2 regions of the Hoeflea sp. IMCC20628 genome follow, and region 1 is predicted to be linked to the other one. Evidence: riboswitches for the same ligand, from Rfam matches in the RefSeq annotation. Region 1 holds a riboswitch; the other holds the start of a gene.
What was found. A riboswitch is a leader RNA that binds a small molecule or an ion and turns the genes downstream of it on or off. The one in region 1 is predicted to bind cobalamin.
Positions count from the first base shown of each region.

Region 2: it holds a riboswitch for cobalamin, as region 1 does, so the genes downstream of both, bluB (5,6-dimethylbenzimidazole synthase) here and IMCC20628_RS05155 (CbtB-domain containing protein) in region 1, are expected to answer to the same signal.

Region 1 covers NZ_CP011479.1:1,104,284-1,108,118, forward strand. Annotated here, with positions in the region: gene IMCC20628_RS05145 (cobyric acid synthase) at 1-1,397, shown strand, start outside; cobalamin riboswitch at 1,448-1,824, shown strand; gene IMCC20628_RS05155 (CbtB-domain containing protein) at 1,873-2,052, shown strand; gene IMCC20628_RS05160 (CbtA family protein) at 2,065-2,808, shown strand; gene cobU (bifunctional adenosylcobinamide kinase/adenosylcobinamide-phosphate guanylyltransferase) at 2,805-3,329, shown strand; gene cobW (cobalamin biosynthesis protein CobW) at 3,334-3,835, shown strand, end outside.
Region 2 covers NZ_CP011479.1:1,426,742-1,430,576, reverse strand. Annotated here, with positions in the region: gene phnD (phosphonate ABC transporter substrate-binding protein) at 1-807, opposite strand, end outside; gene phnC (phosphonate ABC transporter ATP-binding protein) at 864-1,745, opposite strand; cobalamin riboswitch at 1,927-2,108, shown strand; gene bluB (5,6-dimethylbenzimidazole synthase) at 2,157-2,837, shown strand; gene IMCC20628_RS06695 (DapH/DapD/GlmU-related protein) at 2,834-3,448, opposite strand; gene phnL (phosphonate C-P lyase system protein PhnL) at 3,445-3,835, opposite strand, start outside.

The sequences.
Region 1 (3,835 bases):
GCCGGCTGGCGGCAAACCATGGCCTAAAGGTTCGACCGTTCAAGCCGCAAAACATGTCCAACAACGCCGCGGTCGCCGATGACGGCGGCGAAATCGGCCGGGCGCAATGGCTGCAGGCGCTGGCTTGCCGGGTGCCTGCGAGCGTGCACATGAACCCGGTGCTGCTCAAACCGCAGTCGGAAACCGGATCCCAGGTGGTGGTTCAAGGGAAAGTTGTTGGCCATGCGCGTGGCCGCGACTACCAGAAACTCAAGCCTCAGCTGATGGCGGCGGTGCTGGACAGCTTTGCCCGCGTCGCAGACGGCGCCGATCTGGTGCTGGTCGAGGGCGCGGGCTCGCCAGCGGAAATCAATCTCCGGCCCGGCGACATCGCCAATATGGGCTTTGCGACAGCGGCGGGTGTGCCGGTGGTGCTGGTCGGCGACATCGACCGTGGCGGCGTTATCGCCTCGGTGGTCGGCACCCACACGATCCTGACAGACGAAGACCGGGCGATGATTGCCGGCTATCTGATCAACAAGTTCCGCGGCGATGTCAGCCTGTTTGATGACGGCATCTCGGCGATTGACCGCTTTACCGGCTGGCCCTGTCTCGGAGTGATTCCATGGCTCAAATCCGCAGCACGTCTGCCGGCGGAAGATTCCGTGGCGCTGGAACGGCTGACGCGGGGTGAGGCGCGGGCGCTGAAGATCGCGGTCCCGGTGTTGTCGCGGATCGCCAATTTTGATGATTTCGATCCGCTCAGGGCCGAGCCGGAGGTGGAACTGGTGTTCGTGCGTCCGGGAGAACAGCTTCCCGATGACGCCGGTCTGGTGATCCTGCCCGGATCGAAATCCACCATCGCCGATCTTGCCGATCTCCGTCGTCAGGGCTGGGACAAGGATCTGCAGGCGCATCACCGGCGTGGCGGGCGGATCATCGGGATATGCGGCGGTTACCAGATGCTGGGGCGCAGTGTGTGCGACCCGCAGGCGGTGGAGGGCGGCGAGACCATGGCCGAGGGTCTGGGATTTCTCGATATCGAGACCGAGATGGCACCGGAGAAAACGGTGCGCAACATTCACGCACACTCGGCGGTACACGATGTCGCCTTGTCGGGCTACGAGATCCATCTCGGTGTCAGCCAAGGACCGGACTGTGCGCGGCCGATGACCATTCTTGACGGCCGTCCCGAGGGTGCAATGTCTTTCGATGGCAAGGTGTCGGGAACCTATCTGCATGGCCTGTTCGATTCGGATGCCTATCGCGCAAAGCTGCTTGCAGAATTTGGAATCCGCGGCGGGGAGACCAATTACCGGGCTGATGTCGATGCGGCACTTGATGAAATTGCTGCTGAACTTGACCGTCTCGTCGGATTTGAGCGCATCATGAGCGCTTCCGCACTGATTGGTCGCTGATAGGGCGCGCGATGGCGCAGTCTCGATTGACAGTCAGCAGCGTCACCCCTATCAATTGAGGTTCGAATGGTTCCAGAAACCCAAGTTGGTTTTCCGGATCAAAAGGGAATGCGACGAGATGGACCCAATCAGGGCATCTTTATCGCAGCCGACCCCGCGACTGTAGAGCGGTTAGGCAAATGTCACCGGCGCCGGGAGGCCAGAGTGACGGAAATGCAATGGTGTTTTTCCGTCAACTTGAAGCTCCGGACCGGACAAGCCACTGACGTGGCGGCATGATCAATCGGCGCGGACGCCTCTTTGTCTACGAATCGTCCCGTTTTCATGACCGCCATCACCGTTGGGAAGGCCGGCATTTGCTGATGATCGACGGCAACGTCGACGCGACCCGCGAGCCAGGAGACCTGCCATTCGCACCGGTTGAGAGCCGGACCTTCGGAAGAGTTCTCTTCCGAAGTCATTCACGGAGGTTGTCATGACTGCTAAGACTCAAACGCTTTCCCTGACCGATCGTATCGGCGCACGCACTGTTGCCGGCCTGATGGCATTGGTCATAGGTTCCATTCTGGTGTTCGGCGTTGGCCTTGCCAATTCCCAGACGCTGCACGATGCAGCGCACGACACCCGGCATTCCTACGGCTTTCCCTGCCACTAAGGGATTGATGTCATGATTGTCCGATTGCTCCTGGCGGCTCTGGCTGCCGGGCTCATTGCCGGTATGGCGATGACGCCCGCCCAGTATCTCAAAACCATTCCGCTGATCATGCAGGCTGAAGCCTACGAGAATGGCGAAGTTCCCCATAGTCACGGGGAGACTGAAAATGCCGTCGCAGCGCCTGCTGCGGAGGCTTATGGCCATAGCCATGGCGCCGAATCCCACACCGACGACTCCATGCTCGGCTTCGGCCGGTTTTGGGACACGGTTCTGGCCAATCTGGTGGCCGGCGCCGGCTTTGCCCTGATGCTTGCGGCTGCGGCATTGCTCACGGGGATCGGATTCCCGGAGGGCCGCGAGGGCGTGACGCGTGGCTTGCTGCTCGGGGCTGCGGCGTGGTTCTGCGTCCAGCTTGCCCCGTCGATGAGCCTGCCACCTGCGGTTCCCGGCTTTCCCTATGCCGATCTTGGCGATCGGCAGGGCTGGTGGATGATTACTGTTGCTGCCTCCGCGGTTGGTCTGTGGTGCATCGCGATGCGGCCGGAATGGCTGGTCAAGGTTGTGGGTGTAGTCCTCATCGTTGCGCCGCATGTCTGGGGTTCACCTGTGCCGGAAGACCTTTCAAGCGAAGTGCCTGCCTATCTTGCCTCGGCCTATGCGGCGGCGTCACTGGCGACAACGCTGTTCTTCTGGCTGCTGCTTGGCGGTCTGCTGGGGTCGTTCCTGTCGCGGGTTCCAGAGGAACAAACGGCGTGAGCGATCGCCTGCCACCGGTGACACTGGTGCTGGGCGGTGCCAGATCGGGCAAATCGGCTTTCGCCGAAGGGTTGGTCGAACGCGCGTCGCCCAGCCGGCTTTATCTGGCGACGGGCCAGGCGTGGGACGACGAAATGCGCGAGCGGATTGCTTCACACCGGCACCGGCGGGGCGAGGGTTGGGAGACCATCGAAGCCCCGGTTGAGCTGGCGCAAGCCCTTGAAACCCATGCACGCACCGACCGTCCGATGCTGGTCGATTGCCTGACGCTGTGGGTGACCAATCTGATGCTGGGCGAACACGACGTCGGCACAGCCTTTGACGGGCTTGCATCAACCATTCCGGCGCTCAAGGGCCCGGTGGTCCTTGTCTCCAATGAAGTCGGCTTGGGCATTGTGCCCGACAACGCCATGGCGCGGGCATTCCGTGACCATGCCGGCCGTCTCCACCAGTTAATTGCGGGCCTGGCCGACGAAGTCCATTTCGTCGCCGCCGGCCTGCCACTCAAAATGAAGGGTTGATCCCATGGTTGCTTCCAAGATTCCTGCCACTGTCATCACCGGTTTTCTCGGTGCCGGCAAGACCACGCTGATCCGCCACATGCTGGCAAACGCCAAGGGCAAGCGCATTGCGCTGATCATCAACGAGTTCGGCGATCTCGGTGTGGATGGCGATGTGCTCAAGGGCTGCGGCGACGAGGTCTGCAGCGCCGACGACATTGTCGAGCTGACCAATGGCTGCATCTGCTGCACCGTGGCCGATGATTTCATCCCGACCATGGAAAAGCTGCTGGCGCGCAAGGATCGGCCCGATCATATCGTTATCGAGACATCCGGCCTGGCGCTGCCGCAGCCGCTGGTCGCCGCCTTCAACTGGCCCGGCATCAAGACGCAAGTTACCGTCGATGGCGTGGTCACCGTGGTCGACAGCGCCGCTGTGGCCGCCGGCCGCTTTGCCCATGATCATGACAAGCTCGACGCGCAACGTCTGGCAGACGAGGGGCTCGATCATGAAAGTCCTTTGGAGG
Region 2 (3,835 bases), 320 kb from region 1:
CTCGGGATCGCTCTCGGGCAGCGTCATCATGAAGTCCTTGAACTTGGCCTTCATGTCGGTGTCCATGGTTGAACGGACGACGATCGGTCCGTTCGGGATCAGCGGCGACTGCCAGACCTGAACCAGATCACCCATGTCGACGATGCCCTTGTCGACCATCTTCTTCAAATTGCCCGATGTGTAGCCGTCCTTGAATTCGCCAACGCCGGAAGCCCAGGTGGTGCCTGCATCGAAGTTGCCCTTGACGACTTCCAGAACCAGGTTCTCGTGACCGCCGCCGAAGCCGGTCTCACCGAAATAGTCTGCGATCGGCATGCCGATGGCGGCAGGCAGCGTGACAGAAGGAACCAGGAAGCCCGAAGTCGAGTCGGGATCGGCGAAGCCAAGCTTCTTGCCCTTGAGATCTTCAAGCGTGGTGATGCCCGAATCCTTGCGCGCAACCATGACGGAGTAGTAGCCGGTGGCGCCATCAGTCTGGATCGTGGTCAGGATTGGCTCAACCGCTTTCGGATCTTCGAGATAGACCTTGGCATAGCCGGATGCGCCAAGTTCGGCGTAATCGAGCGTGCCGCCAAGCAGGCCCTGGATCACGCCGTCATAGTCGGCGGCAGGAAACAGCGAGACTTTTTCAACGCCGAGAACGGCTGGCAGGGTGTCGGTCATGCACTGGAAGCTGCGCAGACGGTCGGCTTCGTTTTCGCCACCGAGAATGCCGATGCGGAAGTCCTTGAGGTCTTCGGCAACAGCAGGCTGGACAGCGATGATGGCAGCGAACGAGGCCGCTGCGAGAAGGGCTTTTTTGAACATTGATCTGCTCCTGGTGAGATCCGGCAGGATGCCGGCTATTCCGTTGATGGGGCCTGTCACGCGGGCAAGGCGACCCCGGCGGCTGCAGGTTTGACGCAAAGCGCTGGCTGCAACGGACCGGTGGATTTCGGCTCGGCCGGCAGCACTGGGCGTCCGGCGGAAATCGATGTCGAGGTGATGGCTTCGGATATTTCGGCGCCGTCGGCGGAGGCGCCGTAGATCATCCGCACGGCCTCGGTGGTCAACTCGTCGGGCGAACCGTCAAACACCACCTTGCCGCCGGCCATGCCGATCACCCGCTCGCAATAGGCGCGCGCCGTATCAAGCGTGTGCAGATTGGTGATCACCGTGATGCCTTCGCGCTCATTGATGTCTTTGAGCGCGTCCATCACGATCTGCGCGTTGAGCGGATCAAGTGAGGCGATCGGCTCGTCGGCCAGCACCATCGAGGGCGACTGCATCAACGCCCGCGCGATGGCAACGCGCTGCTGCTGGCCGCCCGACAGGGTGCCCGCCATCTGCAATGCGGTCTGGGCGATGCCGAGACGCTCCAGAGCCATCAGAGCACTTGCGCGCTCTTCGACCGTAAAGATGTTGAGGATGTTGAGCACCGTGGAGCGATGATTGAGGCGACCGAGCAGCACATTGGTCAGCACATCAAGCCGCGGCACCAGATTGAACTGCTGGAATATCATTGCGCAGTCACGCTGCCAGTTGCGCAGATTTGAACCGCCGAGACCTGATACCGTCTTGCCCTTGAACCGGATCTCGCCGCTGCTCGTCGGCGTCAGCCGGTTGATCATGCGCAAAAGCGTTGACTTTCCGGCGCCAGAGCGCCCAATAACGCCGACCATCTGGCCTTCCGGGATCGACAGCGTGACAGCATCAACAGCGATATTTGTTCCAAATCGGCGGGTCACGTCGGTCAGTTCAAGCATGGGCAAATTCCCTCGAAATCATTTTTGGTCTTGCGACCTTCGAGGAGTGACCTAGCCCAGCCATGTGAAAGGCCAATGTCGGTTTGATGTCAGTTTTGTTACGCTCCACAGGCCCGCTTCCAAAACGGCCGACCGTCCGGCATTTGTGCCGTTGGCGGGCTTGCGCTCCCGTCTCCGCCGTGGCCCTATGCGCAGGTCTGGTGCCCGTCAAAAGCGGGAGAATCGGGAATTCGGTGAGACTCCGGAACGTGCCCAACGCTGTAACGGGGATGGTCTGCGCGACATGCCACTGGGCAAGCCCGGGAAGGCGCGCAGGTCAGATGATCCGAAGTCAGAAGACCGGCCAGATGTCATAGCCTTGCCGCACATGGACGGTGCAGTGGGGTGTTACGGATTGTTGGGGATCAAACAATGCCGAAGACATATATGCTGGCGCCTGCTGTCAGCTTTTCAAGCTCGGAACGAGACGCCGTATACAAGGCCATCTTCACCCGCCGCGACGTGCGCGACCAGTTCCTGCCGGACCCGGTTCCGGGTGACGTGCTGCGGCGGCTTTTGCAAGCCGCGCATCACGCGCCGTCCGTGGGTTTCATGCAGCCCTGGAATTTCATCACCATCCGGAGCCAGTCGGTTCGCGATCAAATTGCCGATGCGTTTGGGCGCGCCAATGATGAAGCCGTCAAACTTTTTCCCGAAGAACGGCAATCCAAATACAAATCATTGAAGCTTGAAGGCATTCGCAAGGCGCCGCTCAACATCTGCATCACCTGCGACCGCAACCGCAGCGGAGAGGTGGTTCTGGGCAAAACCCACAATTCCAGCATGGATCTCTACAGCACGGTCTGTGCAGTGCAGAACCTCTGGCTCGCCGCACGCGCCGAAGGCATTGGCATGGGCTGGGTCAGCATTTTTCGCGACGCTGATCTCAAATCCATTCTCGACATTCCCGAGCGGATCGAAATCGTCGCCTATCTCTGCCTCGGCTATGTCGATGAGCTCTATGAGCAGCCGGAACTGGAGGTCAAAGGCTGGAACCGGAGGCTGCCGCTCGACGATCTGATTTTCGAGGAGCGCTGGCAGGACGAAACCTAGCCGCCTTGTTTTTCGATGAATTCCTCGACCGGCAGCGTGCGGAAATCCTGCAGCGCCGCATGCAGCTTCTCGTGCTCCCAGTCCCACCAGGCCAGCGCGTCGAGGCGGCGGGCGATGTCATCGGAAAACCGCTGCCGGATGGTGCGCGCCGGCACGCCGACGGCGATGGCGAAATCAGCGACATCTTTTGTGACCACCGCGTTGGCGCCGATGATGGCGCCATTGCCGATGCTCACACCCGGCATCACCACCGCGCCATGCCCGATCCAGGTATCATGGCCGATCGTGATCCGCTGCCCGGCGCGCCAGTCGAAGAAATCCTGATTGTCAGTCTCACCGTCAAAATACCACGACGAGCGATAGCTGAAGTGATGCAACGACGCCTGCTCCATCGGGTGCATGCTGGCATAGATCCGTACATGACTGGCGATATTGGCGAATTTGCCGATGCTCGCATAGGCTATCTGGGTGTTCTCGACGCAGTAGGAATAATCCCCCATGGTCGAGTGCGCCACAGTGCAATGAGCGCCTACTTCGGTGTAGCGGCCTAGACTGGATTCGACGATCTTGGCGCTGTCATGCACCAGCGGCGTATCGGACAGCCGGGTCATGCTGCCGTCTTTCCGGTGGCAAAAGCCGATACGTCAATCACATGATCGGCCACTGCATTGCGCACGTCCTGATCGTGGAAAATGCCGAGCAGTGCAGCGCCATCGGCCTTCTTGCGGGCAATCAGATCGATTACGACTTCGCGGTTGGCTGCATCCAGCGATGCTGTCGGCTCATCGAGCAACAGGATCGGGTGATCGGTAATGAAGCCGCGGGCAATATTGACGCGCTGCTGTTCGCCGCCCGAAAACGTCGCTGGCGGTAGCGACCAGAGTTTTTCCGGCAGATTGAGTTCAGTAAACAGATCCCGCGCCCGCTGATGCGCGATCTCCTGCGCAATACCCCGGATCATCAACGGCTCGGCGGCGACATCAAGTGCCGAGACGCGT